2 regions of the Mycobacterium sp. HM-7 genome follow, and region 1 is predicted to be linked to the other one. Evidence: riboswitches for the same ligand, from Rfam matches in the RefSeq annotation. Region 1 holds a riboswitch; the other holds the start of a gene.
What was found. A riboswitch is a leader RNA that binds a small molecule or an ion and turns the genes downstream of it on or off. The one in region 1 is predicted to bind cobalamin.
Positions count from the first base shown of each region.

Region 2: another riboswitch for cobalamin. It lies ahead of ACWW1C_RS01385 (ABC transporter substrate-binding protein); the one in region 1 lies ahead of ACWW1C_RS26350 (CbtB domain-containing protein).

Region 1 is NZ_CM132657.1:5,446,371-5,462,005, reverse strand. Features, by position in the region: gene ftsH (ATP-dependent zinc metalloprotease FtsH) at 1-262, shown strand, start outside; gene folE (GTP cyclohydrolase I FolE) at 271-879, shown strand; gene folP (dihydropteroate synthase) at 900-1,694, shown strand; gene folB (dihydroneopterin aldolase) at 1,687-2,061, shown strand; gene folK (2-amino-4-hydroxy-6-hydroxymethyldihydropteridine diphosphokinase) at 2,058-2,561, shown strand; gene ACWW1C_RS26405 (DUF3180 domain-containing protein) at 2,561-3,037, shown strand; gene ACWW1C_RS26400 (DUF6779 domain-containing protein) at 3,105-4,169, shown strand; gene ACWW1C_RS26395 (Rossmann-like and DUF2520 domain-containing protein) at 4,251-5,171, shown strand; gene panC (pantoate--beta-alanine ligase) at 5,168-6,136, shown strand; gene panD (aspartate 1-decarboxylase) at 6,136-6,543, shown strand; gene ACWW1C_RS26380 (type III pantothenate kinase) at 6,549-7,349, shown strand; gene ACWW1C_RS26375 (alanine racemase) at 7,346-8,593, opposite strand; gene lysS (lysine--tRNA ligase) at 8,618-10,120, shown strand; gene lsr2 (histone-like nucleoid-structuring protein Lsr2) at 10,230-10,577, shown strand; gene clpC1 (ATP-dependent protease ATP-binding subunit ClpC) at 10,837-13,359, shown strand; gene ACWW1C_RS26355 (hypothetical protein) at 13,406-13,831, opposite strand; adenosylcobalamin (AdoCbl) riboswitch at 13,948-14,094, shown strand; gene ACWW1C_RS26350 (CbtB domain-containing protein) at 14,097-14,312, shown strand; gene ACWW1C_RS26345 (CbtA family protein) at 14,328-15,236, shown strand; gene ACWW1C_RS26340 (YbjQ family protein) at 15,294-15,635, shown strand, end outside.
Region 2 is NZ_CM132657.1:279,387-295,021, forward strand. Features, by position in the region: gene ACWW1C_RS01365 (alpha-(1->3)-arabinofuranosyltransferase domain-containing protein) at 1-213, opposite strand, end outside; gene ACWW1C_RS01370 (DUF2613 domain-containing protein) at 266-439, opposite strand; gene ACWW1C_RS01375 (glycoside hydrolase family 3 N-terminal domain-containing protein) at 558-1,745, shown strand; gene ACWW1C_RS01380 (TetR/AcrR family transcriptional regulator) at 1,771-2,370, shown strand; cobalamin riboswitch at 2,649-2,833, shown strand; gene ACWW1C_RS01385 (ABC transporter substrate-binding protein) at 2,902-3,909, shown strand; gene ACWW1C_RS01390 (FecCD family ABC transporter permease) at 3,936-4,919, shown strand; gene ACWW1C_RS01395 (ABC transporter ATP-binding protein) at 4,916-5,683, shown strand; gene ACWW1C_RS01400 (CHAP domain-containing protein) at 5,788-6,351, shown strand; gene ACWW1C_RS01405 (MaoC/PaaZ C-terminal domain-containing protein) at 6,444-7,286, opposite strand; gene ACWW1C_RS01410 (3-oxoacyl-ACP reductase) at 7,321-8,670, opposite strand; gene ACWW1C_RS01415 (acetyl-CoA C-acetyltransferase) at 8,816-10,117, shown strand; gene ACWW1C_RS01420 (DUF488 domain-containing protein) at 10,444-10,767, opposite strand; gene ACWW1C_RS01425 (TDT family transporter) at 10,764-11,879, opposite strand; gene ACWW1C_RS01430 (TIGR03564 family F420-dependent LLM class oxidoreductase) at 11,878-12,843, shown strand; gene ACWW1C_RS01435 (VIT1/CCC1 transporter family protein) at 12,905-13,618, shown strand; gene ACWW1C_RS01440 (long-chain-fatty-acid--CoA ligase) at 13,697-15,199, opposite strand; gene ACWW1C_RS01445 (PucR family transcriptional regulator) at 15,307-15,635, shown strand, end outside.

The sequences.
Region 1 (15,635 bases):
GGTGAACGGCACCAACGGCGCGCACGCTGCGCCGAACGGTCAGCCGCAGCACGGTCAGACGCAGCCGAACTACGGCGCACCCGCGGGCTGGCAGGCCCCGGGCTGGCCGCCGCAGCATGGGCAGCATGGCCAGCATGGCCACCACGCCCAGCAGGGCCAGTGGTACCCGCAGCAAGGCTGGGGCCAGCCCGGTCCGCCGCAGGGCTATCAGCCGTATCCGCAGCAACCGGCACCACCGCCGGCCAAACCCAACGACGAGTAGGCGCACAGATGACGCGGTCGCAGATCCATTCGGCCAGGCTCACCCCGCCGAAGTTCGATCACGATCGAGCCGAAGCCGCGGTGCGTGAGCTGCTGCTCGCAGTGGGCGAGGACCCGGACCGTGACGGCTTGCGGGACACCCCCGGCCGCGTTGCCCGCGCCTTCGAGGAGATCTTCGGCGGCCTGTACACCGATCCCGATGCCGTGCTCGACACGACCTTCGACGAGGGCCACGACGAACTGGTGCTGGTCAAGGACATTCCGATGTACTCGACCTGCGAGCACCACCTGGTGTCGTTCCACGGCGTTGCGCACGTCGGTTACATCCCGGGTGAGGACGGCCGGGTCACCGGGCTGTCCAAGATCGCCCGCCTGGTCGACCTGTACGCCAAGCGGCCCCAGGTACAGGAGCGGCTGACCGGCCAGATCGCCGACGCCCTGATGCGCAAGCTGAACCCGCGGGGCGCCATCGTGGTGGTCGAGGCCGAGCACCTGTGCATGGCGATGCGCGGGGTGCGCAAGCCCGGCGCGGTGACCACGACCTCCGCGGTGCGCGGCCAGTTCAAGACCTGCGCGTCGTCGCGAGCCGAGGCGCTGGATCTGATCCTGCGGAAGTGAATCACGTCCGCACGCGCGTAATGGGCGTGGTCAACGTCACCGCCGACTCGTTCTCCGACGGGGGACGGTTCCTCGACCACGATCGCGCGATCGAGCACGGACTGGCGCTGGCGGCCCAAGGGGCGCAGATCATCGACGTCGGTGGGGAATCCACCCGGCCCGGCGCGGCCCGGCTGGACCCGGACGTCGAGCGCGGCCGCGTGCTGCCGGTCATCAAAGAACTTGTCGCCCAAGGCATCACCGTCAGCGTCGACACCATGCACGCCGACGTGGCCGAGGCCGCGCTGGAATGTGGCGTCCACATCGTCAACGACGTGTCCGGTGGCCGCGCCGACCCGGACATGGCGCCGCTGCTCGCGAGCGCGCGGGTGCCGTGGGTACTGATGCACTGGCGGGAAGTCGACGCCGAGCAGCCGCACCGGATTCCGGAGTACGCCGACGTGGTGGCGGATGTCCGGGCGGAGCTGCTCGCCGCGGTCGACGACGCCGTCGCCGCCGGGGTCGAGCCGGGCAACCTGATCATCGATCCGGGTCTGGGTTTCGCCAAATCGGCGGGGCACAATTGGGCCCTGCTGCGGGCGCTGCCCGAGTTGGTGGCCACCGGGATCCCGGTGCTGGTCGGCGCGTCACGGAAGCGGTTCCTCGGCACCCTGCTGGCGGACGCCGACGGCACACCGCGCGAGCCCGACGGCCGGGAGACGGCCACCGCGGTGATCTCGGCGCTGGCCGCGCAGCACGGTGCATGGGGAGTGCGGGTGCATGATGTACGGGCTTCGGTGGATGCCGTCAAAGTGGTGGGAGCGTGGCTTGGCTGATCGAATCGAACTGCGCGGCTTGACCGTTCGCGGAAATCACGGGGTCTTCGACCACGAGCGGCAAGACGGGCAGGACTTCGTCGTCGACATCACGGTGTGGATCGACCTGGTCGCTGCCGCGATGAGCGACGAATTGTCGGACACCCTGGACTACGGCGCACTGGCGCAGCAGGCGGCGGACATCATCGCCGGGCCGCCGCGAAACCTGATCGAGACGGTCTCGGCCGAGATCGCCGATTCTGTGATGACCGACCAGCGGGTGCACGCCGTCGAGGTGGTGCTGCACAAGCCCAGCGCGCCGATTCCGTTGTCGTTCAACGACGTTGCAGTGGTGGCGCGGCGGTCGAGGCGGGGCGGCCGAGGGTGACGACCGTGGTCCTGTCCATCGGCTCCAACCTGGGTGATCGCCTCGCCCATCTGCAGTCGGTGGTTGCCGGGCTGGCCGGCACGATCCGGGCCGTGTCCCCGGTCTACGAGACCGCTGCCTGGGGCGGCGTCGAACAGGGGCCGTTCCTCAATGCCGTGCTGCTGGCCGACGATGCCGGCCTCGACGGCCCGGGCTGGCTCAATCTGGCCCACGAGTTCGAGAATGCGGCGGACCGTCTTCGCGAACAGCGTTGGGGCCCACGCACTCTCGATGTCGACATCGTCAGCTGCCACGACGGTGACGCAGAAGTGCGCTCTGCCGATCCGGCTCTGACGCTGCCGCACCCACTCGCGCATCAACGGGCGTTCGTGCTCGTGCCGTGGCTGGCCGCCGATCCCGCAGCGGAGCTGGGGGGTGTTCCCGTCGCCGATCTGCTGGCCGGACTGGATGCCGGCGAACGCGACGGCGTGCGGCGCACGGACCTGGTGCTGGTGCCCTGATGGGACCCACCCGGAAGCGCGATCTGGCGATCGGCACGGCGCTGGCCACGGTCGTCGCGTACCTGCTGGTGATCCTGGTGTACCGGTGGTTCCCGCCGATCACGGTGTGGACGGGCTTGTCGCTGTTGGCTTTTGCCGCCGCCGAGGCGGGGTGGGGGTTCTACCTGCGCGCCAAGATCCGGGACGGGGCCATCGGCGTGGGGGCAGGTCGCGTCCATCCTCTGGCGGTCGCCCGGTCGGTGGTGGTGGCCAAGGCGTCGGCTTGGGTCGGTGCGCTGGCTCTCGGCTGGTGGCTCGGTGTGCTCGGCTACGTGCTGCCGCGGCGGGGTGTACTGCGCGTGGCCGCGGCCGATTTCCCGGGGGCGACGGTCGCGGCAGTGAGTGCGCTGGCACTCGTGGTGGCCGGGTTGTGGCTGCAGCATTGCTGCCGCGCGCCGCTGGACCCGCCGGAGAAGTCTGACGGCGCAACCGAATAGGTAACGATCCGACCGGAACGGGTGTCGGTCAACCTGCGATGGGAAGGCAAAACGGTACAGTCAGCCCATGATCGATCCGACTCGGGCAGCGCGCGGTAGGCGTGCGAACCGCAGGCCGGGTTGGTTGCTGCTGACGGCATTGCTGGTGCTCGCGATCATCGCCAGCTCCGCGCTGGTGTTCACTGATCAGGTCGAGTTGCTGAAACTCGCTGTGGTCATTGCCCTGTGGGCCGCGGTGGCGGCCGCGTTCGCCTCGTTCGTATACCGGCGCCAGGCCGATCTGGACCAGGCCCGGGCCCGGGACCTCAAGCTCGTCTACGACCTGCAGCTGGACCGCGAGATCGCGGCACGCCGCGAGTACGAACTGTCCCTGGAATCGCACCTGCGCCGTGAGCTCGCCTCCGAACTGCGCGCCCAGTCGGCCGACGAGGTCGCGGCGCTGCGCGCGGAACTCGCCGCGCTCCGCGCGAACCTCGAGTTCTACTTCGACACCGACCTGGCCCACCGCCCGGCGCTCGAGACCGATCGCAGCGGGCAGGCCGTGCCGGTCGGTCGCGTCGTCGCCAGCCGGATCGACACCGAAGACCGTCCTGACCTCATGTCGGAGCCCAACACCGAAGAGAGCCCCATCATCGACGTGGCGGCCGAGCCGCATGTGCCGCCGGATCCATGGGCCCCGCCGCCCCCACCCCCGCCACCGCAGCAGCAGCCGTTCGGCGGCGCGCACCGTCTTCCCCCGCAGCCGGCACCGTCGGACTGGCAGCCGACCCCCGCCGAAGGGCAGTGGATTCCGGCCGGTCAGCCGGGCAGCAACTGGGCGCCCGTGGCGCCGGAGCCAGTGCCGCCGCCCCCGCCGCCGGTCCAGGACCGCGGCCCCGAACCGACGATGACGCTGCCGGTCGTCCCGCCCGCTCCCGAGCCCGCTCCAGAACCGCCGCGCCGAGGCCGTCACGGGGCACCTGCGGAGCCGGCCGCGACAGAGACCCCTGTCACATCCGGTCGTCGGCGCCGCGCCGAACCTGACGATGAACCCGCAGGTCAGCACGTTGGCGGACAGCCCGCGGCCGAACTGTTGGCACGGCTGCAGGCCAACACCAGCGGCGGCGGCCGTCGACGCCGCCGCGAGGACTGAGCTACGCTCTGCGGTGACCGTCCGGTACCTGCCGAGCAGGACTGGAACGAGGAGAAAACCACCAATTGTGAGGTCGCTGCAATGAAGCAGCTCGACGGACTGCGTCCGGCCCGGCTCACTGTCGGAATCATTTCCGCAGGGCGGGTCGGCAGTGCGCTGGGTGTTGCGCTGGAGCGCGCCGACCACGTCGTCGTCGCGTGTAGCGCGATCTCCCATGCGTCGCGCGGCCGCGCCGAGCGGCGGCTGCCCGACACCCAGGTCTTGCCCGCGCACGACGTCGCCGCCAAGGCCGAACTCCTGCTGCTGGCCGTGCCCGACGCGGAGCTGACGGCTGTCGTCGCGGGCCTGGCGGCCACCGGATCGGTGCGGCCCGGCACCATCGTCGTGCACACCTCGGGTGCCAACGGCATCGCCGTGCTGGCCCCGCTGACCGAGCAGGGTTGTATCCCGCTGGCCATCCACCCGGCCATGACGTTCACCGGGGCGGACGAAGACATCGCCCGGCTGTCGGAGACCTGTTTCGGGATCACCGCGGCCGACGAAATCGGATACGCCATCGCCCAGTCCCTGGTTCTCGAGATCGGCGGCGAACCGTTCCGGGTTCGCGAGGACGCCCGCACGCTCTATCACGCGGCCCTGGCGCACGCCGGCAATCACGTCATCACCGTCGTCCTCGACGCCGTCGAAGCCCTGCGCGGCGCGCTGGCCGGCCAGGAACTGCTCGGCCAGGAGCTGGTGACGGGCGACCCCGCCGGCATCGCTGAGCGCATCCTCGCGCCACTGGCGCGGGCCTCGCTGGAGAACGCGCTGCAGCGCGGGCAGAGCGCGCTGACGGGCCCGGTGGCCCGCGGCGACGGCGCCGCCGTCGCGGCTCATCTGCGTGCGATGGAAGAAGTGAATCCCGAACTGGCGCAGGCGTATCGAGCCATGTCGCTGCGCACCGCACAACGTGCGCATGCGCCGAATGAAGTTTTCGCCGTGTTGCAAGGGAGAACGCAGTGACCGATCGCAGGCCGCCGAAGTTCACCGCCGGCGAGCTGAACCTCTACACCAACCCGACGGACGTGTCGGACGTGTCGCGGGTCCTGCGCGCCACGGGGCGCCGGGTGATGCTCGTGCCGACCATGGGGGCGCTGCACGACGGCCATCTGGAGCTGGTGCGCTCCGCCAAGAAGATCCCCGGCGCCGTTGTGGTGGTGTCGATCTTCGTTAACCCGTTGCAGTTCGGCGCGGGGGAAGACCTGAACGCCTACCCGCGCACCCTGGATTCCGACATCGAGCAGTTGCGCGGCGAGGACGTCGACATCGTCTTCGCGCCCAACGCCGCCGACATGTATCCGAACGGTCAGCGCACCACGGTCCTGCCGGGTCCGCTGGGCGCCGAACTCGAGGGCGGATCCCGGCCGACGCATTTCGCCGGGATGCTGACCGTCGTGCTCAAGCTGCTGAACATCGTGCGCCCCGATCGCGCGTTCTTCGGCGAAAAGGATTATCAGCAACTGGTTCTGGTGCGCCAGATGGTCGACGACCTCGACCTGGATGTGCGAATTCAGGCGGTGCCGATCGTACGCGAGAACGACGGCCTGGCCATGTCGTCGCGCAACCGCTACCTCGACGCTGAACAGCGCGAGCAGGCCGGGGCGTTGTCCGCGGCACTGCTGGCCGGCAAGTACTCCGCGTCGCACGGCGCGGCCGCCGCACTCGATGCGGCCCGGGCGGTCCTCGATGAGGTGCCCGCCATCGACGTCGACTATCTGGAGGTCCGGGACCCCTGGCTGGGTCCGGCACCGGCATCGGGTCCGGCCCGCATGCTGGTGGTGGGCCGGCTCGGCAAGACCAGATTGTTGGACAACATCGCCATCGACATCGGCGCCTCCGCAGGGATCGACGGTCACCCGAATGTCGGGTCTGCCTTCGACCATGACGGAGCCGACGGTGGCAACAACGAATTACCTTGGAGGAATTGATGTTTCGCACCATGCTGAAGTCCAAGATTCACCGGGCGACGGTGACGCAGGCGGACCTGCACTACGTCGGTTCGGTGACCATCGACGCCGACCTGATGGACGCCGCCGACATCCTCGAGGGTGAGCAGGTCACCATCGTCGACATCGACAACGGCAACCGGCTGGTCACCTACGCCATCACCGGTGAGCGCGGGACCGGCATCATCGGGATCAACGGTGCCGCAGCGCATCTCATCCACCCCGGTGATCTGGTGATCCTGATCGCCTACGCCACGATGGACGACGCCGAGGCCCGCACCTACCGGCCGAACGTCATCTTCGTCGACGCGCAGAACCGGCAGATCGACTTCTCGCACGACGCCGCGCACGTCCCGGACGGTGTCGACGGCCTGCTGTCGCCGCGGTAACGCCGGTGCTGCTGGCGATCGATGTCCGCAACACCCACACCATCGTCGGGTTGATCTCGGGCTCCGGAGATCACGCAAAAGTGGTGCAGAACTGGCGGATTCGTACCGAGTCGGAGGTGACGGCCGACGAGCTCGCGCTGACCATCGACGGTCTGATCGGTGATGACGCCGAAAACCTGCTCGGCGCAACGGGTTTGTCGACAGTGCCGTCGGTGCTGCACGAAATCCGGGTGATGCTGGACCAGTACTGGCCGAAGGTGCCGCAAGTCCTGATCGAACCGGGTGTGCGCACCGGCATTCCGCTGCTGGTCGACAACCCGAAAGAGGTCGGCGCCGACCGCATCGTCAACTGCCTTGCGGCGTACCACAAGTACGGCACCGCGGCCATCGTCGTCGACTTCGGATCGTCGATCTGCGTCGACGTCGTCTCGGCAAAGGGTGAGTTCCTCGGCGGCGCCATCGCACCGGGCGTGCAGGTGTCCTCGGACGCGGCGGCGGCCCGGTCGGCGGCGCTGCGGCGGGTCGAGCTGACCCGGCCCCGGTCGGTGATCGGCAAGAACACGGTGGAGTGCATGCAGGCCGGTGCGGTGTTCGGGTTCGCTGCCCTGGTGGACGGGCTGGTGAACCGGGTGCGTGAAGATGTCGACGGCTTCGACGGTCATAACGTCACGGTGGTGGCCACCGGGCACACCGCGCAGCTGGTGCTGCCGGATCTGCGCACCGTGCAGCACTACGAGAAGAACCTCACGCTCGACGGCCTGCGGCTGGTCTTCGAGCGCAACCAGCGCAACTCCCGCCGCGCCTAGAAGAAGGTCCGGACCAGCTCCACCACGCGGTGGTCGGCGTCGAGGACCGGGATCAGCTGCCACTTGTCGAAGACCGTGCACGGGTGTGAGACCCCGAACTCCAGCCAGTCGCCGACCTGCACACTCTGGTCAGCGGGTGCCAGCCGCAGGTAGGCGTGCTGGTCGTTGAGCTTCTCCACGACGCTGTCGGGCCGCCCGTACGGCACGGGCAGCTCCTGGTCGAACGACACGTCCCGGCGGCCCATGCCCACGATCGCGAGGTCGGGCTCGGGGCGGGACAGCACCTGCGCCCACACACTCAGTGCGGGTTCGAGGTGGCCGTCGTCGGTGCGGCCCAGCGGCGTCGTGCGGGCGTAGAGTCCGTCGTCGTGCGTCAGGTAGCAGCCGCTGCGTAGGACGGTGTGCACCGACATGCCGTCGGGCCAGCCGGTCAGGATGTCGGCGACGAGATCGAAGTAGGTGCTGCCGCCGGCCGTCGCCAGGATTTCGCCGGTCTCGAACAGCGGGCGCAACCGGATCACCGTGTCGCGCATCGTCTGCAGGTACCGGGTGACGGCAGCCACCGCCGCGTCGCTGATCTCGTGGCCGGTAGCCGCCTCGTACCCGGCGACGCCGACCAGCCGCAGCCGGTCCGAGGCCACCACCGCGCGCGCCACGGCGTCGACGGTCTCGGCGTCGCGGCAGCCGGTCCGGCCACCCGCCTGGCCGACCTCGACGCAGACGTCCACCTGGCGGCGCCGCCCGGTCAAGGCAGATGTCATCAGCTGCACGCCGCGCACAGAGTCCACCCAGCAGGTCAGTTGGAAGTCGGGATTGGCATCCAGCTCGGCGGCCAGCCAGCGCAGTCCGGTGACGTCGACCAGCTCGTTGGCGAGGATGATCCGGCGGACCCCGAAGGCGCGGAACACCCGGACCTGACTGAGGGTCGCGGCCGTGACGGCCACCGCTCCGGCGCCGAGCTGGCGGGCGAGCAGCTGCGGGGACATGTGGGTCTTGCCGTGCGGGGCGAGCTGTACCCCCCGGCGCCGGCACCAGCGCGCCATCGTGACCATGTTGTGCACCAGCGGCTGGGTCCGCAGCGTCGCGATCGGTGAGACCGCGCCGTCGTCGAACAGACCGGGCCGCCGACGGCACACCTGGGCAGGGGTTTGTCCCCACCAAGAAGAGGGCAGGCCCTTGTATCGCCAGTCGATCGGCTCGTGGTCGAGCGCGTCGACGGTGGACTGCTCCAAACTGGTGGCCATGGGCTTCATTTAAGCTGGCATTTCGTGAGCGACGCCGAGAGCCCCGACATTCCCGAGCAGTTCCGCATCCGCCAGGCCAAGCGTGAGCGGCTGCTGGCCGAGGGGCGCGATCCGTATCCGGTCGAGGTGCCGCGTACCCATACCCTCTCCGAGCTGAGGGCGGCGTACCCGGAGCTCGTCGCGGACACCGCCACCGGCGACATCGTCGGCGTGGCCGGGCGCGTCGTGTTCGCCCGGAACTCGGGGAAGCTGTGCTTCGCCACGCTGCAGGAGGGCGACGGCACCCAGCTCCAGGCCATGCTGAGCCTGGACAAGGTGGGCCAGGAGTCGCTCGACGCGTGGAAGACGGATGTCGACCTGGGCGACATCGTCTTCATCGAGGGCGAGGTCATCAGTTCTCGGCGCGGGGAATTATCTGTGCTTGCCCAGAACTGGCAAATTGTGTCGAAAGCCCTGCGACCGCTTCCCGTCGCGCACAAGGAATTGAATGAAGAGACGCGGGTCCGGCAGCGGTACGTCGACCTGATCGTGCGCCCCGAGGCCCGCAATGTCGCGCGGCAGCGTATTGCGGTCGTGCGGGCATTGCGTTCGGCACTGGAGCGTCGCGGATTTCTCGAAGTCGAGACCCCGATGCTGCAGACGCTGCCCGGTGGCGCCGCGGCGCGCCCATTCATCACGCACTCCAACGCGCTCGATGCGGATCTGTACCTGCGCATCGCGCCGGAGTTGTTCCTGAAGCGCTGCCTGGTCGGTGGTTTCGAGAAGGTTTTTGAGCTCAATCGGAACTTTCGGAACGAAGGCGCGGATTCCACGCATTCACCGGAATTTGCGATGTTGGAGACATATCAGGCCTACGGCACATATGACGATTCCGCGATTGTGACGCGTGAGCTTATTCAGGAGGTCGCCGACGAGGCCATTGGCACGCGAATGGTGCCGCTCCCGGACGGCTCCACCTATGACCTCGACGGCGAATGGGCGACCGTCGAAATGTATCCGTCGTTGTCTGAAGCCCTCGGTGAGGAGATCACTCCCGAGACTTCCGCCGAGTACCTGTGGAAGGTGGCTGAACGACTCGGCGCCGAGATTCCCCGCGACCGCGGATACGGGCACGGGAAATTGATCGAGGAACTGTGGGAGCACACCGTCGGTGATCACCTTTGGGCGCCGACCTTCGTCCGGGATTTCCCGGTGGAGACCACTCCGCTCACTCGGGCGCACCGCAGTATTCCGGGCGTTACAGAAAAATGGGATCTGTATGTCCGGAAGTTCGAGCTGGCCACCGGATATTCGGAGTTGATCGATCCGGTGATTCAGCGCGAGCGTTTCGAGGCACAGGCGCGTGCCGCTGCTGCCGGTGACGACGAGGCAATGCGACTTGATGAGGATTTCCTTATCGCATTGGAGTATGCGATGCCGCCGACCACCGGAACAGGAATGGGACTCGACCGCTTGCTGATGGCGTTGACGGGGTTGACGATTAGGGACACCGTTTTGTTCCCGATTGTTCGCCGCCAGGGCGACTGAAAACTGAGCTGACCCTGAGACTTGTTGAAGGAATTCGAGTCCTATGCCAGCATTGTTATGGCAGAGTCGATTCTGCATTTTTCCGAGGCAGAAGGGTTAGTGTGGGCCGATGGCAAAGAAAGTGACTGTCACGCTCGTCGACGATTTCGACGGTGAAGGTGCGGCGGATGAGACGGTCGAATTTGCACTCGACGGGGTGAACTACGAGATCGACCTCACCACCAAGAACGCCACCAAGCTCCGGAATGATTTGAAGAAATGGGTCGAGGCCGGCCGCCGTGTCGGTGGTCGTCGTCGCGGCCGTGCGAGCGCCGGTACCTCGGGCCGTGGTCGCGCGTCCATCGACCGTGAGCAGAGTGCCGCCATCCGCGAATGGGCACGGCGCAACGGCCACAATGTCTCCAGCCGGGGCCGCATTCCGGCAGAGATCATCGACGCGTTCCACGCCGCCACCTGATCCTGCGGGCAACGTAATTCAGAGTTGCCCACGGTTTCTCTGTTCGCTTTCGGCGTAGCTCGGTCGGACTGATCCGGGAAACGTTTCGTCGCTGCAGCGCGTTGGCCTTTTTGCAGTGCTGAGTGGCCTTGCGAGCTAGGGGATACCGCAGGGCACGCAAGGTCGCCGCCCATTAGAGTGGACGGTAGGCGCACAGCGTCGCGACACGCGAAGTGGCGTGGCAGGAGCTGCGGCTACGAGGGAGAGCAGGTAACCACCGATGTTTGAGAGATTCACCGACCGGGCCCGTCGGGTCGTCGTCCTGGCTCAAGAAGAAGCCCGGATGCTCAACCACAATTACATCGGCACCGAGCACATCCTGCTTGGCCTCATTCATGAGGGCGAGGGCGTAGCCGCGAAGTCGCTGGAATCGCTGGGCATCTCGCTGGAGGGCGTGCGCAGCCAGGTCGAGGAGATCATCGGCCAGGGGCAGCAGGCGCCGTCCGGCCACATTCCGTTCACCCCGCGCGCCAAGAAGGTGCTGGAGCTGTCGCTGCGCGAGGCATTGCAGCTCGGCCACAACTACATCGGCACCGAGCACATTCTGCTCGGCCTGATCCGTGAGGGCGAAGGCGTCGCCGCTCAGGTGCTCGTGAAGCTGGGCGCCGAGCTGACCCGCGTGCGTCAGCAGGTCATCCAGTTGCTCTCGGGCTACCAGGGCAAGGAGACCGCCGAAGCCGGCACCGGTGGCCGCGGTGGCGAGACGGGCAACCCGTCGACGTCGCTCGTGCTCGACCAGTTCGGCCGCAACCTGACCGCCGCCGCCGCCGAGGGCAAGCTCGACCCCGTCATCGGTCGCGAGAAGGAAATCGAGCGGGTCATGCAGGTGCTGAGCCGCCGCACCAAGAACAACCCGGTGCTGATCGGTGAGCCCGGCGTCGGTAAGACCGCCGTCGTCGAGGGCCTGGCACAGGCCATCGTGCACGGCGAGGTCCCCGAGACGCTCAAGGACAAGCAGCTCTACACGCTGGACCTGGGCTCGCTGGTCGCAGGCAGCCGCTACCGCGGTGACTTCGAAGAGCGCCTGAAGAAGGTGCTCAAGGAGATCAACACCCGCGGCGACATCATCCTGTTCATCGACGAGCTCCACACGCTCGTCGGTGCGGGTGCCGCCGAGGGCGCCATCGACGCCGCCAGCATCCTGAAGCCGAAGCTGGCCCGTGGTGAGCTGCAGACCATCGGTGCGACCACGCTCGACGAGTACCGCAAGTACATCGAGAAGGACGCCGCCCTCGAGCGCCGGTTCCAGCCGGTGCAGGTGGGTGAGCCGACCGTTGAGCACACCATCGAGATCCTCAAGGGTCTGCGCGACCGGTACGAGGCGCACCACCGCGTCTCCATCACCGACGGTGCGCTGGTCGCTGCGGCCACCCTGGCCGACCGCTACATCAACGACCGGTTCCTGCCGGACAAGGCCATCGACCTGATCGACGAGGCCGGCGCCCGCATGCGCATCCGCCGGATGACCGCTCCGCCAGACCTGCGCGAGTTCGACGAGAAGATCGCCGATGCCCGCCGGGAGAAGGAATCGGCCATCGACGCGCAGGACTTCGAGAAGGCAGCCCGGCTGCGCGACTCGGAGAAGACGCTGGTCGCCCAGCGCGCCGAGCGGGAGAAGCAGTGGCGCTCGGGTGACCTCGACGTGGTCGCCGAGGTCGACGACGAGCAGATCGCCGAGGTCCTGGGCAACTGGACCGGCATCCCGGTCTTCAAGCTGACCGAGGCCGAGACCACGCGCCTGCTGCGCATGGAAGACGAGCTGCACAAGCGGATCATCGGCCAGGTCGACGCCGTCAAGGCCGTCTCGAAGGCCATCCGGCGTACTCGCGCCGGCCTGAAGGACCCGAAGCGTCCGTCGGGCTCGTTCATCTTCGCCGGCCCGTCCGGTGTCGGTAAGACCGAGCTGTCGAAGGCGCTGGCCGAGTTCCTGTTCGGTGACGACGACGCGCTCATCCAGATCGACATGGGCGAGTTCCACGACCGCTTCACCGCGTCGCGGCTGTTCGGTGCCCCTCCGGGCTACGTCGGCTACGAAGAGGGCGGCCAGCTCACCGAGAAGGTGCGCCGGAAGCCGTTCAGCGTGGTGCTGTTCGACGAGATCGAGAAGGCTCACCAGGAGATCTACAACAGCCTCCTGCAGGTTCTCGAAGACGGCCGCCTGACCGACGGTCAGGGTCGCACCGTCGACTTCAAGAACACCGTGCTGATCTTCACCTCGAACCTCGGTACCAGCGACATCAGCAAGGCGGTTGGCCTCGGCTTCACTCAGGGTGGCGGCGAGAACAACTACGAGCGGATGAAGCTCAAGGTGCACGACGAGCTGAAGAAGCACTTCCGCCCGGAGTTCCTGAACCGCATCGACGACATCATCGTGTTCCACCAGCTGACGCAGGACGAGATCGTTCAGATGGTCGAGCTGATGATCGGCCGCGTGGGCAAGCAGCTCAAGGCCAAGGACATGGAGATGGAGCTGACGCCGAAGGCCAAGGCGCTGTTGGCTCGTCGCGGTTTCGACCCGGTGCTCGGTGCCCGTCCGCTGCGTCGGACCATCCAGCGCGAGATCGAGGACCAACTGTCCGAGAAGATCCTCTTCGAAGAGGTCGGACCCGGGCAGATCGTGACCGTCGACGTCGAGAACTGGGACGGCGAGAGCGCCAACACGGAGGACGCGAAGTTCACGTTCGCCGGCCGTCGCAAGGAATCGGCCGATCTGGCCGAGGCCGCGGCGACTGCCTCGGAGTAGTCACGACGCGAAAAGCCCCCGATTCGTCGGGGGCTTTTTGCGTTGCTCAGCCGCCGAGCAGGGACTTGTCCTGCCATTCGAACAGCGGGCGGTACTTCGCGTCGCAGTTCTTCAGCGCCCAGTCGTTGAGCGCCTTCATGTTGTCCATCATCGCGTCCATTTTGTTGGGGTCGGCGAGGTCGTCGAGGTAGCGGCGAGGCTCGGCGGGTGCCGCTGCCGCGAGTTCGCTCTGCGTGACGGGCGCATCTTTGAGCAGGTCATCGACAATCTGGCTCTGGTTGGCGGCATCGCTGCCGAGTGCCGCGCCCAGGTCGTGTTGCTTGCGCGCGACCAGCTTCGCGTCGAGGGTGCAGAAGTCGCCGGAGCTGCTGCTCGAGTTCGAGCTGTGGCCTGCCCCGCCACAGCCGGCGGATATGAGCGCAGTGACGGTTGCGACCACGCAGAACGTTCTGCGTGTGATGGTGAATGACATCGCGGTGCCTTCCGTCTCGTCGCTGGGGAGCGTCCGAGATCGACGCTAAGCGCCGAGCGGTGCCACGGATATAAGGGAAGTCCCTACGGATCTGCGCGGGCGACAAACCGTTCGGTGTATCTTGATCCCGGTACGACGGCGCATGGAAGCCGGTGAGAATCCGGCACGGTTGCGCCACTGTGAGCCCAATGCGGCGAGTCAGATCTTTCGCCGTCGTGCAGAACCGAACAATGTAGGGGCGCGTGACCCCGTAGGAGGTTTGACCATGACGAGTATTGCGGTTTCGAAGCCGGGTGTATCGACCAAGGCGCTTTCGGCCACCCGGGTGGCAGTGCTGCTCGGTGTGACGATCTTCCTGGCGATGCTGGCGTACTACCTCGTCGGCATCGACGAGGGCATGATGTCGATGTTCGGCAAGACCGTCGTGGTCCACGAGTGGGTGCACGACTCGCGGCACTTCCTCGGCTTCCCCTGCCACTGATCCACGGGACTTCTTGTGGAAATCCGCGTCATCGGGCGCGGAGCCCTCGCTGGTCTGATCGCCGGCGTCCTGGGGTTCCTGTTTGCCTGGATTTTTGCCGAGCCCACCATCGACAAGGCCATCGACTACGAGTCCGGCCGCATGAACGTGCTCTCGACCGTCCACACCGCCATGGGACATCCCGTCGAACCGGACGGGCCGGAGCTGTTCAGCCGATCCATCCAGTCGGGTATCGGGGCGGCGACCGGCATCATCGCGTTCTCGGTGGCGATGGGTGCGCTGGTGGCCGTCGCGTATCTGGTGCTGCACGGCCGGTTCGGCGTGCGGCCGAAGGTGCTGGGCTGGACCGTCGCCGGTTTCGGCTTCCTGGGCGTCTACCTGCTGCCGTTCGTGAAGTACCCGTCGAACCCGCCGGCCATCGGCCACGAGTTCACCATGGAGTCCCGCGGCTTCCTGTACCTCGGGATGGTGTGGGGCTCGCTGACCCTGCTGGGACTCGCCGTGTTCGCGGCGCGCAAGCTGTCCGCGAAGGTCGGGTGGGCGCGTGCGGTGGGGATCGCAGTGCTCGGCTTTTTCGTCGTGTACGGCGGCCTGCTGGCGGCGCTGCCGTCATTGGGTGATCTGTCGGCCAACGTCGAGCACTCCGGCGAGTTCGGGTTCGCGCGCGCCGCGACCGAGACACCCCAGCCGATCACCAACACATTCGCGACGCCGGTGACGGTCGACGGCAAGGTCTATGCCCCCGGGCAGCTGATCTACCCGGGATTCGACGCCGACCTGCTGTGGGAGTTCCGGTGGTACTCGCTGATCGACCAGGCGCTGATCTGGACGGTGATCGGGCTGGTGTTCGGCGGGCTCGTCGACCGCTACCTCGGTGGTGCCCGGAAGGTCGCGCCGGTCACGAACGCAAGAGCCGCCGTCTGACGATTGCGGTTGCCGCGCACTACAGTTCGAGGCGTACCGACACAGAAAGGCGGCAGCATGCTGGTTGTCACGACGAATGACCTGCCCGGGTGGGAGATTCAGCGCGTCTGCGGTGAGGTGTTCGGCCTCACCGTCCGGTCGCGGAATGCCTTCGCGCAGATGGGGGCCGGCTTCAAGGCGATGTTCGGCGGTGAGCTGCAGGGCATGACCAAGAACCTGGCCGAGAGCCGCAACGAGGCCATGGGCCGGCTGCTCCAGGAATGTCAGGCCCGCGGCGGCAATGCCATCATCGGAATGCGGTTCGACACCACCGAGATCGGCGATGTGTGGACCGAGATCTGCGCGTACGGCACTGCGGTGCAAGCGGTTCCGGTCACCGATGCCGCCCGCTACACCGCG
Region 2 (15,635 bases), 930 kb from region 1:
CACCCAGCCGGGCAGGCCGATGACGTCACCGGCGAGGAAGAACGCCCCATGCGGGAACAGGTAGCCGTAGGCCTGGTTCTGCGACTGGCCGAAGGGGAGGTCGCTGCTCCACAGATTCGCCGCCCGCGCCAGGAATCGTGCGGGGTTGGCGGTGAGATCGAGTTTGGTGTCGGGCGAGACCCGGCCCGGTGACTGGGCGAATGTCAGGACCAGAGCGGCCGCAGTGACGACCCAAAGGCAGCGCCGCGAAAGTGGCGCCGCGGGATCAGCTGCGGTTGCCGTATTCGACCCGGTTGAGCACCGATGACGCTGGGTCGCCCGATTGCAGCGTCGGCTTGGTGTCCTGCTCCAGCATCAGTGTGGTGCCGAAGACCGCTGCTGCGCCGAGCAACAGACCCACCACGATGCTGGCTCCGGCGGGCACGAGGAAGCGGTCCATGGCGCCCAAACTAGCATGACGACCTGCCTGCTTCCGTGTTCGCCGGCCTGCGTGCAGGTCATCGCGGGACCAATGCGCCCCGGTTGCGCGACTCGTCGCACAGCTAGGCTCGGACCCCATGTCCCTCACCCGAACCCTCGGCGCGCTCGCACTGGTGTCCGGATTGGTAGCCGGCTGCTCGTCGTCATCCGACAAGCCGGCCGCGTCCAGCACGTCCAGCCCGGCCAAGAGCACGGCGTCGTCGAGCAAGCCGATGGACGCGCCCGCGCCGACGGCACCGCCGTGCGATCCGCAGGCTCTGCTCAGCACCCTCACCCTGCGGCAGAAGCTGGCCCAGCTGCTCATGGTCGGCGTGAAGGACGCCGCCGACGCCCGCGCCGCGGTGACGCAGCAGCAGGTCGGTGGCATCTTCATCGGTAGCTGGACGGACCTGTCCATGCTGTCGGACGGCTCGATCCCGGCGCTGCAGGCCGCCTCCGGAGCGCTGCCGCTGGCGGTCAGCATCGACGAGGAGGGCGGCCGGGTGTCCCGGCTGAAGAAGCTGATCGGCCCGCAGGAGTCGGCGCGCGTGCTGGCGGCGACCAAGACGCCGGCCGAGGTGCAGGCCATCGCCAAGGACCGCGGGCAGCAGATGAAGGACAAGTTCGGCATCACCGTCGACTTCGCGCCGGACGCCGACGTCACGGAAGAGCCCGACGACGAGGTGATCGGGGACCGCTCGTTCGGCTCGGACCCGCAGAAAGTCACTGAGTACGCCGGGGCATACGCCGCGGGCCTGCGCGAGGCGGGACTCGTACCGGTGCTCAAGCACTTCCCCGGTCACGGGCATGGCTCGGGCGACTCGCACACCGGTGGCGTGAAGACGCCGCCGCTGGAGGCGCTGAAGGACAACGACCTGGTGCCGTACCGGACGCTGACGACGCAGCAGCCCGTCGCCGTGATGGTCGGTCACCTGCAGGTGCCGGGCCTGACGCTCGGCGACGACCCCGCCAGCCTGAGCAAGCCGGCCTACGACCTGCTGCGCAGCGGCGAGTACGGCGGCCCGCCGTTCGACGGCGTGGTGTTCACCGACGACCTGACCGGCATGGCCGCCATCACCCAGCATTTCGGCGTGGCCGACGCGGCGCTCAAGGCGCTGCAGGCCGGCGCGGACGTCGCCCTGTGGATCACCACCGACGGCATCCCGGACGTGCTGGACAAGCTGGAGGCGGCCACCAAGGCCGGGCAGCTGGACCAGGCGCAGGTCGACAAGTCGGTGCTGCGGGTGGCGGCCATGAAGGGGCCGGGCGCGAAATGCGTGAAGTGAGCTGCTCCTTGAATACCCTTATCTGATGGCAGGTGGAACCAAGCGGCTGCCGCGGGCCGTCCGCGAACAGCAGATGCTCGACGCTGCCGTGCAGATGTTCTCGGTGAACGGCTATCACGAGACCTCCATGGACGCGATCGCCGCGCAGGCAGAGATCTCCAAGCCGATGCTGTACCTCTATTACGGCTCGAAGGAAGAGTTATTCGCTGCGTGCCTGGACCGGGAACTGACCCGATTCGTCGACACAGTCCGGGCGGACATCAACTTCGCGCAGAGCCCGCGTGACCTGCTCCGCAACGCGGTGCTGTCGTTCATGACGTACATCGACCGCAACCGGGCGTCCTGGATCGTGCTGTACACGCAGGCCACCAGCTCGCAGGCGTTCGCCCACACGGTGCGCGAGGGTCGCGAGAAGATCATCGACCTGGTGGCCCGGCTGCTCAGCGCGGGTACTCGAAACCCCGAACCGGACAGCGACTTCGAGATGATGGCCGTGGCCCTGGTGGGTGCGGGTGAGGCCATCGCGTCCCGCGTCAGCGCAGGCGACACCGACGTCAACGACGCCACCGAGCTGATGATCAACCTCTTCTGGCGCGGCCTGAAGGGCAAGCGCGCCGAGTCGTAGTCCCGCCGGGCCTCCCCGGCACTGCGGGACCCGACTGTGGCGGGCTGGTCGCGGGTCGTCACATTGGCCACTTGAGTACCGGTCTCCCTTGGCAGCCTTCGCCGGGAGCTGTCAGTTCAGGCTGACAATGTCAACCCATGCTGACGGCTTCAAATCGCATGTGCCGCTTGGACCACCTGGGCGCAGAAGCACCCACGCCGACATCGGCTCTGCGTCGGTGGTGTTGCGCACTCGAGCTCTCCCCCGGATACGCCGGCGGTGGCGACCGCGGTGCGCTGATAGGGTCCGCTTGAGCCAGTCGAACCCAACACGCTTGGGTCAGGGAATCCGGTGCGAAACCGGAACTGACGCGCAGCGGTGAGGAGGACAGGCGGAGCAACGGCCACTGGCCCCACGTGGGCTGGGAAGGCGCTCCGACTGGATGATCCCGAGTCCGAAGACCTGCTGGCTCGGGTTCTCGCGGCCTGGCGGCGCGAGAACCCTCCAACGGATGGACTCCGCGAACAGAGTCCCGGATCGGAAGGCGCCGCCGTGTCTCGACGCACCATTGTGCTTGTCCTACTGGTTGTTTCACTCGTCTGCTCATGCGGCGGCCCACCAGCTGCCAGCCAGAACGCCGCCGGAACTGCCGGCTATCCCGTCGCGCTCGAGAACTGCGGACGCAAGGTGACGGTGAAATCGCCGCCGCACCGCGCGGTCTCGATCAACCAGCCCGCGAATGAACTGCTCCTGGCGCTCGGCCTCGCCGACCGCATGGCCGGCACCGCATCGTGGAGCGACGACGTTCGGCCCGACCTCGCCGCGGACAACGCCAAAGTTCCTGTGCTGAGCCGGAATTTCCCCTCGTTCGAGCGGGTGCTGACAGAGAAACCCGACTTCGTGTACGCGACGTTCGATTACTCGTTCACAGACCAGGGTGTTGCCCCGCGGGAGCGGTTCGAGCGACTGGGGGTGCCGACGTATCAGTCGTCCAGCGAGTGCGGTGGTCAGAACGCGGCGCAGCAGCGGGCGTTGACGCTCGACGACATGTACGCCGAAATCGTCGATATCGCCACGATCTTCGACGTGCGTGACCGGGGCGAGAAGCTGGTGTCGTCGCTGCGGGCACGGATGGCCGGCGCGACGATCGGGCTCGAGGCCGACGACGTCTCCATGATGTGGTGGTACGCCGGTACCAGAACTCCGTACATCGCCGGCTGCTGCGGAGCGCCCGGCATCATCACCGCCGCTGTCGGGGCCCGCAACGCGTTCGCCGACAACCGGCAGCTGTGGCCGGAGATTTCGTGGGAGGCGATCCTGCAACGCGACCCCGACGTGCTCGTCCTCGCCGACCTCACCCGCGGTAACGACGGGGACAGCGTCGCCGCCAAGATCAAATTCCTCGAAACCGACCCGGCCGCAAGCAAGTTGAGGGCAGTGCGCGAGCGGCGGTGGATCGTGTTGCCCGGCAGCGCGATGGATCCATCGCTGCGCAACGTCGACGCGGTCGAGACCGTCGCGTCCGGGCTGCGCTCGTTCGGGCTGGGCGGGAAGTCCTGACGGCGGTGCGTACCTCCGGGACGGCGATGCTCGGCCTGGCGGTCCTGGCGCTGTCGATCGCGGCGGCGCTGATCGTGGGGCCGGCCGACCTGGGCATCAGTGACGTGTATGCGGTCCTCGCACAACATCTTTGGGGCCGTCCGGCGGACATTGCACCGATCGATGACGGCATCGTCTGGGAACTGCGACTGCCGCGCGCGTTGTTGGCCGCGATCTGTGGTGCGGGACTGGGCATCTGCGGAGCGATCCTGCAGTCGTTGCTGCGCAACCCGCTGGCCGATCCGTTCATGCTCGGCATCTCCTCAGGCGCGTCCACGGGTGCGGTGCTGGTCGTCGTGGCGGGGGTCGGTGGCGCGCTGACGCTGTCGGGCGGGGCGTTCGTCGGAGCGGTGATCGCGTTCGTCCTCGTGCTGGCCCTCGCGACGGCCGCCGGCGGCGGGCCGGACCGGGTGGTGTTGGCGGGAGTCGCCGGCACTCAGCTCTTTTCGGCATTGACGGCGATGGTGGTGTTTTCCTCGGCGAACGCGCAACAGACCCGCGGGGTGCTGTTCTGGTTGCTCGGCTCGCTGGGCGGCGCGAGCTGGCATCAGGTGGTGATGTGCGGCCTCGTCTGCGCGGCCTGCCTGGGTGTCTGCTGGCTGCAGTCAGATGCCTTGGACGCGTTCGCCTTCGGCCGTGACGCCGCCGCCGCGCTCGGAGTCCCGGTGCGACGGGTCCGGATCATCCTGCTGATGACGACGGCGCTGTTGACGGCCGTGCTGGTGAGTGTCGCGGGCGCAATCGGTTTCGTCGGACTGGTGTTGCCGCACGCGGCGCGGATGATCGTCGGGCCGTCGCACCGCCGACTGTTGCCGGTCACCGCGATCGCCGGCGCCGTCTTCCTGGTCTGGGTCGACGCCGCGGCCCGCACGGTGTTCGCGCCCCAGGAGTTGCCCGTCGGCGTGGTGACGGCCCTGGTCGGGGTGCCGATCTTCATGTGGATTCTCGCTCGGCGCAGGAGAATTCGATGACCGGCCCGCTCACTGCCGAATCGGTGAGTTGGTCCGCCGGGGGACGGCTCGTCATCGACGGGGTGTCGCTCTCCGTAGCCGATGGTGAGACGCTGGGCCTGCTCGGGCCCAACGGTGCCGGCAAGTCGTCTCTGTTGCGGCTGCTCGCCGGACTACGGCGTGCCGACGGTGGCGCGGTGCTGCTCGACGGACGTCCGGTTGCCGAGCATCGACGTCGCGCCGTCGCGCAACGCATCGCCGTGGTCGAGCAACAGGTCAGCACCGACCTGGACCTGACCGTCGAACAGATCGTGCGGCTGGGCCGAATTCCGCACCGTGGCATCTGGTCTGGCGATACCGAGGCCGACAACCACGCGGTCGAGCGTGCCCTCGAGCAGACCGAGACGGCGACCATGCGTGACCGGGATTGGCGGACGCTGTCCGGCGGTGAGCAGCAGCGGGTGCAGATCGCCCGGGCGCTCGCGCAAGAGCCCCGCGAACTGCTGCTCGACGAGCCCACCAACCACCTCGACATCCGGCACCAGTTCGAGTTGCTCGCGCTCATCCGCGCGCTGCCCGTGACCGCGGTGGTGACGCTGCACGACCTGACACTCGCGGCGTTGTTCTGTGACCGGCTCGTCGTGCTCGACAAGGGGCGGGTTGTTGCCGCCGGGACACCCGCTGAAGTCCTGACCGCTGAACTGATTTCGTCGGTCTACGGCGTTGCGGCCCGGGTAGTGCCCGACGACGCGGGCCGCCCGTCCATCCAGCTCCTGCCGCCGTAACTCGCGAGTAGACGCAAAACTGTCGATTCAGGCCGGCAATCGATAGTTTTCGGCCCCGAAATTGGTGACCGGCCGCCGCACGCGGGCCGCTTAACCTGGGAAGTATGCACAAACGGGCGGGGCGCATCCTGCTGGTCGTCGCTGTCCTGGTGGCGGTGGGCGTCGCCGCGTTGGCCGGGTATCGCGGCTACCGCGAGCACATCGCCCGACCCGACTTCCCGGCCGTGGACACCTCGACGCTGAGTCCCGGGCGCGCAGCCGTCGTGCACGTCCTGGCCCAGGAGTACGCGGCGCAGTCGGACATGTCGAAGTACTCAGAGGGCAACGACGAGCCCTGGTGCGCGGACTTCGCCAGCTGGGTGATGCGGGAAGCCGGAAAACCGTTCGCCAATCCCAACTCCGGGCACTGGCGCATCCCGGGCGTCATGACCCTCACCGACTATCTGCACGCCGAAGGGCGCTGGGAGCCAACGGACTACTCGCCACTGCCCGGCGACCTGGTGCTCTACGACAAACCAAGTCCGAAGGGCCAGCACGTCAACATCGTGCTCATCAACGACAACGGCACGCTGACGACAGTCGGCGGCGGCGAGGGCACCAACGTGGGCCTGTCGACCTACAAGATCGCCGACGACCCCGGCATCCGCGGTTTCGGACGGTACGAATGACGCTGTCGACTCAGCCCTGAACCACGAACAGACGCAAAGCTGTCGATTTCCAGCCGGAAATGACAGTTTTGCGTCTGTTCGCGAAGGAACTGCTAAAGCTCGGTGACCGTCGCGGTCAGGTGCGGGTAACCCTTCGACAGGTTGCGCAGTGCCAGCTCCCAGCCGCCGTCGATGGGTTCGACGTACAGCCCGACCTTTGCCGGTAACAGGACCGGCTTGCCGAACTTCACGGAGTACTTCACCGCATCCGGCAGCTGGCCTTCGATGTTGGCCAGTACCGCTGCGGCGCTGAACATTCCGTGCGCGATGGCGGTCGGGAAGCCGAACAGCTTGGCGCCGATCGAACTGGTGTGGATCGGGTTGTGGTCGCCGCCGACGTCGGCGTAATGCCGAATCTGCCCCGGCGTGATGCTGATGACCGCGTTGGGTGGCGGCAGCTTCGGCTGCTTGACCGGCTCCGGCTTCGGCTCACCCGACAGGCTGGTCCGCTGCTGGTGCAGGAACGTGGTGACCTGGCTCCACACCAGATCATTGCCGACCTTGACGTCGGTGATGATGTCGACCAGCAGACCCTTGCGGTGCTCGCGCAGGTTCTCCGCGCGCACCGCGATGTCCAGCTCGTCGGTCACCTTGATGGGCCGGTACTGGGTGATGTGGTTCTCGATGTGCACCGAACCCATTGCGGCGAACGGGAAATCGAATCCGGTGACCAACGACATCATGGTCGGGAACGTCAGTGCGAACGGGTAGGTCAGCGGCACGGTGTCGCCGAACCGCAGACCCGTCACCGCGGCGTACTCGGCCACGTTCTTGGGGTCGATGGTCAGGCCCGACACCGTGACGGTGCGAACCGGCAGGGTGGCGCCCCGCGACACGAATGGCAGCGCACCCGCCACCGCCCGTGCCATGTTGAGAAGGCCATTCGGTTGTGCCATCGCTACTGTCTCCTGTTCTTCGCGCAAGCGCTCATCACGCGCCCAGCAGGGCCTGGCCGCAGACCCGAATCGTGTTGCCGGTCACGGCGTTCGAGGCGGGGCTGGCGAAGTAGGCGATCAGCTCGGCGACATCGACCGGCAGGCCGCCCTGGAACAGCGAGTTGAGCCGGCGGCCGACCTCGCGGGTGGCCAGCGGGATGGCGTCGGTCATCTTGGTCTCGATGAAGCCAGGCGCGACGGCGTTGATGGTGACGCCCTTCTCGCCGAACACCTCCGCGTACGCGTCGGTCATGCCGATCATGCCGGCTTTGGTGGCGGCGTAGTTGGTCTGGCCACGGTTACCGGCGATACCGGCCATCGACGACAGGCCGACGATGCGGCCGCCCTCGCCGATGGTGCCGTTCTCCACCAGACCTTGCGCAAGACGCTGCGGCGCAAGCAGATTCACGGCGATGACGGAGTCCCAGCGGGCGTCGTCCATGTTGGCGAGCAGTTTGTCGCGTGTGATGCCGGCGTTGTTGACCAGCACGTCGGCCTTGCCCCCATGATGCTCGGTCAGGTGCGCGACGATCTGGGCGACGGCGTCGTCGGCCGTCACATCAAGGGCCAGCGCGGTGCCACCGACCGCGGCGGCGGTCTCGGCCAGCGCGTCAGCGGCCTGCGGGACGTCGATGGCGACGACGGCAGCGCCGTCGCGCGCGAAGACCCGCGCGATCTCGGCACCGATGCCGCGGGCGGCACCGGTCACCAGCGCGACCTTGCCGGCCAGCGGCTTGTCCCAGTCGGCCGGGGCGACGGAGTCGGCGGCGCCGACGTAGAACACCTGGCCGTCGACGTAGGCCGACTTGCCCGAGAGCAGGAAGCGGACCGTCGACTCGATGCCAGACGCGGCCGGCGAGGCCTTGGCCGAGAGGTACACCAGGCCGATGGTGGCGCCGCGCTGCAGCTCCTTGCCGAGCGACCGGGTGAAGCCTTCGAGGGCACGCTGGGCGATGCGCTCATCGATGCTGTCGGTTTCGTCCGGCGTGGTGCCGACGACGACGACGCGGCTGTTGGCGGCCAGGTTGCGCAGCACGGGGGTGAAGAACTGGTGGAGCTGCTTGAGCTGCTCGGGCTTGGTGATGCCGGTGGCGTCGAACAGCAGGCCGCCGAACGAGTCGGCCCAGCGGCCGCCGACGTTGTTGCCGACGAGGTCGTAGTCGTCGGCCAGGGCGGCGCGCAGCGGCTCGGCCACGCGGCCTTCGCCGCCGATCAGGAGTGGGCCGGCCAGGGCGGGCTCGCCGGCGTTGTAGCGGCGCAGCGGCTGGGGCTGCGGTACGCCGAGCTGCTTGGCCAGGAACGAACCCGGGCCGGAGGTCAGAACTTGGGAGAGGACGTCAGCCATTGCGGACCTTTCTGCGGACGTGTGTCGTATAGACGGAACCGTCTTGTCAGAGACGAACTTACTCCAGAGTAAGAACGGTGGGTAATATAGGCGTCAAGCAACATCTTGCCTCAGTCATCGAACCGCAACGAACTGGAGAAATACCGTGGCCGAGACCAACAGCCGCCGCCGTGTGGCCGTCCTGGGTGGTAACCGCATTCCCTTCGCACGATCCGACGGCGCATACGCCAATGCCTCCAACCAGGACATGTTCACCGCGGCCCTGGACGGCCTGATCGACCGCTTCAACCTCAAGGGCGAGAAGCTCGACATGGTGATCGGCGGCGCGGTGCTTAAGCACAGCCGTGATTTCAATCTCATGCGCGAGTGTGTCCTGGGCACCTCGCTGTCGCCCTACACGCCGGCCTTCGACCTGCAGCAGGCCTGTGGCACCGGTCTGCAGTCGGCCATCGCGGCCGCTGACGGCATCGCTGCCGGCCGCTACCAGGTGGCCGCCGCCGGTGGTGTCGACACCGCCTCGGACGCCCCGATCGCCCTCGGCAACGACCTGCGCCGCGTGCTGCTGAGCCTGCGCCGGGCCAAGTCGAACGTCGACCGCCTCAAGCTCGTCGGCAAGCTGCCGGCCGCCGTCGGCGTCGAGATTCCGGTCAACAGCGAGGCCCGCACCGGGCTGTCGATGGGCGAGCACGCTGCCCAGACCGCCAAGGAAATGGGCGTCAAGCGCACCGACCAGGACGCCCTGGCCGCCGCCAGCCACCAGAACATGGCCGCCGCGTACGACCGCGGCTTCTTCGACGACCTGGTCAGCCCCTTCCTGGGCCTGTACCGCGACAACAACCTGCGCGCCGACTCGTCCGTGGAAAAGTTGGCGAAGCTGCGTCCCGTCTTCGGCGTGAAGCTGGGTGACGCCACGATGACCGCCGGCAACTCGACCCCCCTGACCGACGGCGCCTCGGTGGCGCTGCTGTCCACCGACGAGTGGGCCGCCGAGCACAACATTCCGGTGCTGGCCTACTTCGTCGACTCCGAGACCGCCGCGGTCGACTACGTCAACGGCACAGACGGCCTGCTGATGGCCCCGACCTACGCCGTGCCGCGCCTGCTGGCCCGCAACGGCCTGACGCTGCAGGACTTCGACTTCTACGAGATCCACGAGGCCTTCGCCTCGGTGGTGCTGGCCACGCTGGCAGCCTGGGAGTCGCCGGAGTACTGCAAGGGCCGCCTCGGCCTGGACGCGCCGCTCGGCTCGATCGACCGGTCCAAGCTGAACGTCAACGGCTCGTCGCTCGCTGCAGGTCATCCGTTCGCCGCGACCGGCGGCCGCATCGTGGCCCAGCTGGCCAAGCAGCTCGCGGAGAAGAAGAAGGAGACGGGCAAGCCGGTTCGCGGCCTGATCTCCATCTGCGCCGCAGGCGGGCAGGGCGTCACCGCGATCCTGGAGGCCTGAGACCTCGAACGGGTGGGAAATGGCCGTACAACCAGCGGTTTTGCGGCCATTTCCACCATTTTCGCCAGGGCGTGTAACGCCCTGAGGTGCCCCAGCGATACCCCTAGTGCCTCGTGTTTCCGTCTGACCCCCGACCTGACGGAGGCACGGGGCACTCTCGTTTTCGGGGCCGGGCGGGGGCCCGCGGAGGTTGGTATGCGCCCCGCGCTCCTATGACGAACGTGCAGCTTTCGGCGGCCATGTTCGAGATCTGGCGGCAAAAGCCGCACATTCGGCATAGCACCCGTGAGCAGACAAGTGACCTGCCCCCTGCAGCGCGCAGACGCTCAGAGCAGCGCCGCCAGCACCGGCACATGGCTGATGCCGACGTCCTTGGCCGCGGTGGTCAGGGTGACGGGGCCCATCGCCCGGAGCTGGGCCAAGTCCTCCGAATCGGCGAGTTCCTCGCGGTAGCGGGCCGCGAAATCGTCGTACTGATCCAGATGCGCGTGGTACCACTTGCGCAGTTCATTCGACGGCGCGACGTGCGGCATCCAGGTGCCGACGCGGGGGTCTTCCTTGTGAATTCCCCTGGGCCACAACCGGTCCACGGTGACCCTGGGTGGCTGGGCCGGATCAACCGGGTCGTACACCCGAGCAGTGTCGATCATTTCGGGTCCTTGTGGATGGCCGCGGGCGGCGGCGGTGGCGTGAACAGGCTGCCTCCGACACTGCCACGCAGAGTGCGGATCGCAACCAGTCCCCAGGTGCCCAGCAGAAAGACGTAGGCCAGCACCGCGGCGACGCGGAACGCCGGCAGGCCGGTGTGCGCGGCGAGCTGAGACGTGCCGGTCACGAAGGTGCCGACCGGGAAAGTGAGGCTCCACCAGGTCAGGGCGAAGGGCATGCCGCGTCGCATGGTCCGCACGGTCAGGGCGCTGGCCAGGCTGATCCACAACACCGCGAAACCCCACACCGGGACGCCGAACAGCACCGCGAAAACGTTCATGGCGGACGCCAGATCCGGCGCGACGGCCGAGGCGGCCGCGGTGCCGAGCAGTCCCGCCGCCGTGATGCCCTGGCCGAGCGGGCCCAGCACGATCCACAACGTCGGGACGCGGGCCGACCCCGAGGTGCCGTAGTGCGCCAGCCGGCTCCAGATCATCGTGATGATGATCAGGGCCGCGATCAGTGACAGCCCGAACATCGCGAAGCAGCCGTAGAACATCGTGGTGCGGGCCGTGCCCGGCGGCAGGTGCGGCAGCAGCAGCGCCCCCGACGCCGCGGACACCATGGGCGGTACGACGGGCATCAGCCAGCCGCCGAACGCGGCGTCCGGCCCGACTTCCAGCTGCGTGAACATCAGGAACGGAATGGTCATCGCGGTGAACAGTCCGCCGATGGTGCCCGCCGTCCACAGCACCCAGTCGAGGTCGACGGCAAAGCGCGTCCCGATCAGGTCCTTGCCGATCAGTAGCGCGCCGAGGCCGACGGTCATCAACGCCATCGGCGCCGCGCCGTAGAAGTGCGTCATCTGCGGATTACGGACTTGACCGCGCGCCACCGTGGGGTGGCGCGCCCACTGCACCGACACCGCGACGATCAGCAGCACCAGCAGGGCGGTGGCGATCACCCACACGCCCTCGGCAAAGCCCCGAAGCCCGGGCAGGTGCACCGGCAGGGACGCGGCCGCGGTGGCGACGATGCCCGTGCCCATGACCGACGCGAACCAGTTGGGGCCGAAATATTGCAGTCGGGCGGTCTCTGGCGCATCGGTTGTCATGGTTCGATACTCACAGGTGACGCAATCCGACCTCAAGGAGCATCCCGTGCAGATCAGTGTTCTCGGTTCGTTGAGTGGGCTCAAGTCTCCCGTCGACGACACCATCGCGTACCTGAACCAGCTGCGTGACGAGGGATTCCGTCGGGCCTGGTATACCCAGATGCCTTACGAGCCAGACCTTCTGACGATATTGGCGGTGGCGCTGCACGAGGTCGACGACATCGAGGTCGGCACGGGAGTGCTGCCGATCCAGAATCAGCATCCGATGCTGCTGGCGCAGCGGGCCCTGACCATCAGTCAGCTGTCCGGCGGCCGGCTGCTGCTCGGGCTGGGTATGACGCACCAGGCCGTCACCGAGGGCATGTGGGGTATCCCGTGGGACAAGCCGGTACGTCGCCTCAATGAATACCTCGACGGCCTGCTGCCGCTGCTGGCCGGTGACAAGGCCAACGCCTCCGGAGAAACGGTGACCACCCGCGGCGCGTTGATGATTCCTGGCGCCCCGACCCCGCCGGTGTACATCGCCGCGCTCGGGCCGAAGCTCCTGCAGATCGCGGGGCGGCGTTCGTCGGGCACGGTGACGTGGATGACCGGTCCGAAAACCCTTGCGGGCCACGTCAGTCCGACGTTGCGCCAGGCCGCAGCCGACGCCGGCCGGGCCGACGCCGTCCGGGTGGTTGCGGCTCTGCCGGTCGCGGTCACCGACGACGTCGACGGGGCCCGCAAGCTGGCTGCCGAGCAGTTCGCGATGTACGGGCACCTGCCCTCGTACCGGGCGATGCTCGACCGCGAGGGATACGCGGGCCCGGAAGACGCCGCGATCATCGGTGACGAGCAGACGGTGCGCGATCGGCTGGCCGAACTCGAAGCCGCCGGTGTCGACGAATACGTCGGCGTGACATTCGATCCGTCCGCCGAAGGCCGGGCCCGCACCCGCGCGGTGCTCAAAAAACTGGAATCCTGACCAAGTTTGGCAAGGCTTCGTTGGCTGGCAAATCATCGCGGGCCCGGATAGCGTTGCAGGAATGGCGATCTCGTCCCACGATGCCGAGCCTCACGCGGGTTCGGTTGCGTCAAAGCTGAACTGGTTGCGCGCCGGCGTGCTCGGTGCCAACGATGGCATCGTGTCGACCGCCGGCATCGTCGTCGGTGTCGCGGCCGCGACGGCCGAGCGCGGGCCGATCTTCACCGCCGGCATGGCGGGATTGGTGGCCGGCGCGGTATCGATGGCGCTGGGCGAGTACGTGTCGGTGAGCTCTCAGCGCGATACCGAACGTGCCCTGCTGGCCAAAGAACGCCGTGAGCTCAAAGACGACCCCGCCGCCGAGCTCGACGAATTGGCCAGCCTGTTGGAAGGCAGAGGCCTGTCGCCGTCGACGGCGCGTACCGCGGCCGAAGAACTCACCGATCACAATGCCTTCGCGGCGCATGCGGTGGTCGAATTGGGCATCACGCCAGGTGAATTGGCGAACCCGTGGGCGGCTGCCTTCTCCTCTGCGGTGTCGTTCACCGTCGGCGCGTTGTTGCCCTTGGCGGCGATCTTGCTACCGCCGATGGCATACCGGGTTCCGGTGACGATGTTCGCGGTGCTCCTGGCGTTGGCCATCACCGGGGTCGTATCGGCCCGGCTCGGTGGCGCGTCTGTCGGAAAGGCTGTGGCACGTAACGTGATAGGCGGCGCCCTGGCCTTGAGTGCCACCTACCTCGTCGGCCACCTGGTTGGCGGCGTCGTCGCCTGAGCCCGGCTGAGGGACCTGCGGCCCCTGATCGCTGTCTGCGCTCAAGCGCGTTTCCCCGCCGCGGCCACGTCAGTCCTTTCAATCCATTGTGGGGATGGTGATTTCGCGGCGGAGGAGCTTCCCGGTCGGGCCCTTGGGCAGGTCGTCGAGGAACCAGATGCGGCGCGGGTACTTGTAGGCGGCCACCTGGCTCTTGACGAACTCGCGGAGTTCGTCGGCGGCGACGGCGATGCCGGGCTTGAGGCTGACGGCGGCGCCGACCTCCTCGCCGAGCGAGTCGTGCGGGATGCCCACCACAGCCGCCTCGGCGACCGCGGGGTGCGTGTAGAGGACTTCTTCGATCTCGCGGGGATAGACGTTGAAACCGCCGCGGATGATGAGCGCCTTCTTGCGGTCGACGATGTAGTAGTAGCCGTCCTCGTCGGTCCGCGCGATGTCGCCGGTGGCGAACCAGCCGTCGGCGTTGATGGCCTCTGCGGTGGCCTCCGGCAGGTTCCAGTAGCCCTTCATGACGTTGTGGCCGCGGATTTCGATCTCCCCGGGCTCACCCTGGGCCACCTCGGCGCCGTCGGTATCGACGACGCGCATCTCGACGCCCTCGACCGGCGTGCCGATCGAGCCGGGCTTGCGCGGACGGTCCGGGTGGTTGAACGCAGCCACCGGCGAGGTCTCGGACAGGCCGTAGCCCTCCAGCACCGGGCAGTCGAAGGTCTGCTCGAAGTCCTGCAGCACCTGCACCGGAATCGCGGCGCCGCCCGAGACCGCGATCCGCAGCGTGTCGGTAGACACCGAGGACGCCGAACCGGCCGCTGCCAAAAGGGCCGAATACATCGTCGGGACACCCTCGAAGATCGTGACGCCGTCCCGCGCGACCAGCTCCAGCGCCTTGGCCGGATCGAAGCGCGGCAGCAGGCTCAGGGTCGCTCCGGCGAGCACCGCCGAGTTCAGGCCGCACGTCAGGCCGAACACGTGGAAGAGCGGCAGGCAGCCCATCACCACGTCGTCGGGCCCGATGTTCAGCAGGGTCCGCACGCAGACGTCGGCATTGCGGCCCAGACCGCCGTGGGTGAGCTCGGCGCCCTTGGGCTTGCCCGTCGTCCCTGACGTGTGCAGGACGACGGCAGTGTCGTCGTCGGCGCGCTCGACCGGCGCGGGCTGCGCGGGGAGTCCGTCGACCAGCGCCGCCAACCCGGCGTCGTCGACCACCCAGCAGTCCGCGGCAGCCGCGTCGGCACCGCCCCGCGCTTCGTCGGCAAAGGCCGGCGGCGCGAACAGCGCCCTGGCGGTCGTGTTGGCGAGGTAGAACTCGATCTCCGGCGCCTTGAGCAGCGGGTTCATCGGGACCGCGACGGCACCGGCGTACAGAATCCCGTAGAACGCGGCGGCGAATGCCGGCCCGTTCGGCAGCATGACGCCAACCCGGTCGCCGGGCTCGATGCCGGCCTGCTGCAGCAGCGTGGCGACGCGGGCGGCGGCGTTGTCGAACTGGGCGTAGGTGTACGTCTGGTCGTCGCAACGGAGGGCGACGTGGTCGGGCCGACGGGTCCGGCCGGCGACGAGGTTCTGGCTCAGGTTGGTCATGTATCAAGCGTGATTCCGCGCGGCCCCAGAGGCGATGGTGGTGGGAACAACAGTGGCCACCGCTGAATGTGGCCGACCACAATCGGCACCTCACCTAAGGTTGGCTGATGGCCGGGGTGGACGAGCACATGCTGGAACTCAGCCGGATCATGCTCACGCGCGTGGAGGCTCTCGGGGAGCAGCTGGCCGACCGCATCTACAGTCGGATCGACGGGTACCGCGGCACGCCGTCAGCGCGCGACAATGTGCGCGAAAGTTGTGTCGCCAACATGACTTTCGTGTTCCACACCCTCTGCGGCGATGGCGAGGCGGATCTGTCGCCGGCCGAGGCGACCGGTCGGCAGCGGGCCGTCGAAGGCATCCCGCTGGCGGCGGTGATGACGGCCTATCGCATCGGTTTCCGGTTCATGTGGGAGAGCAGCGTCGCCGCCGCGCG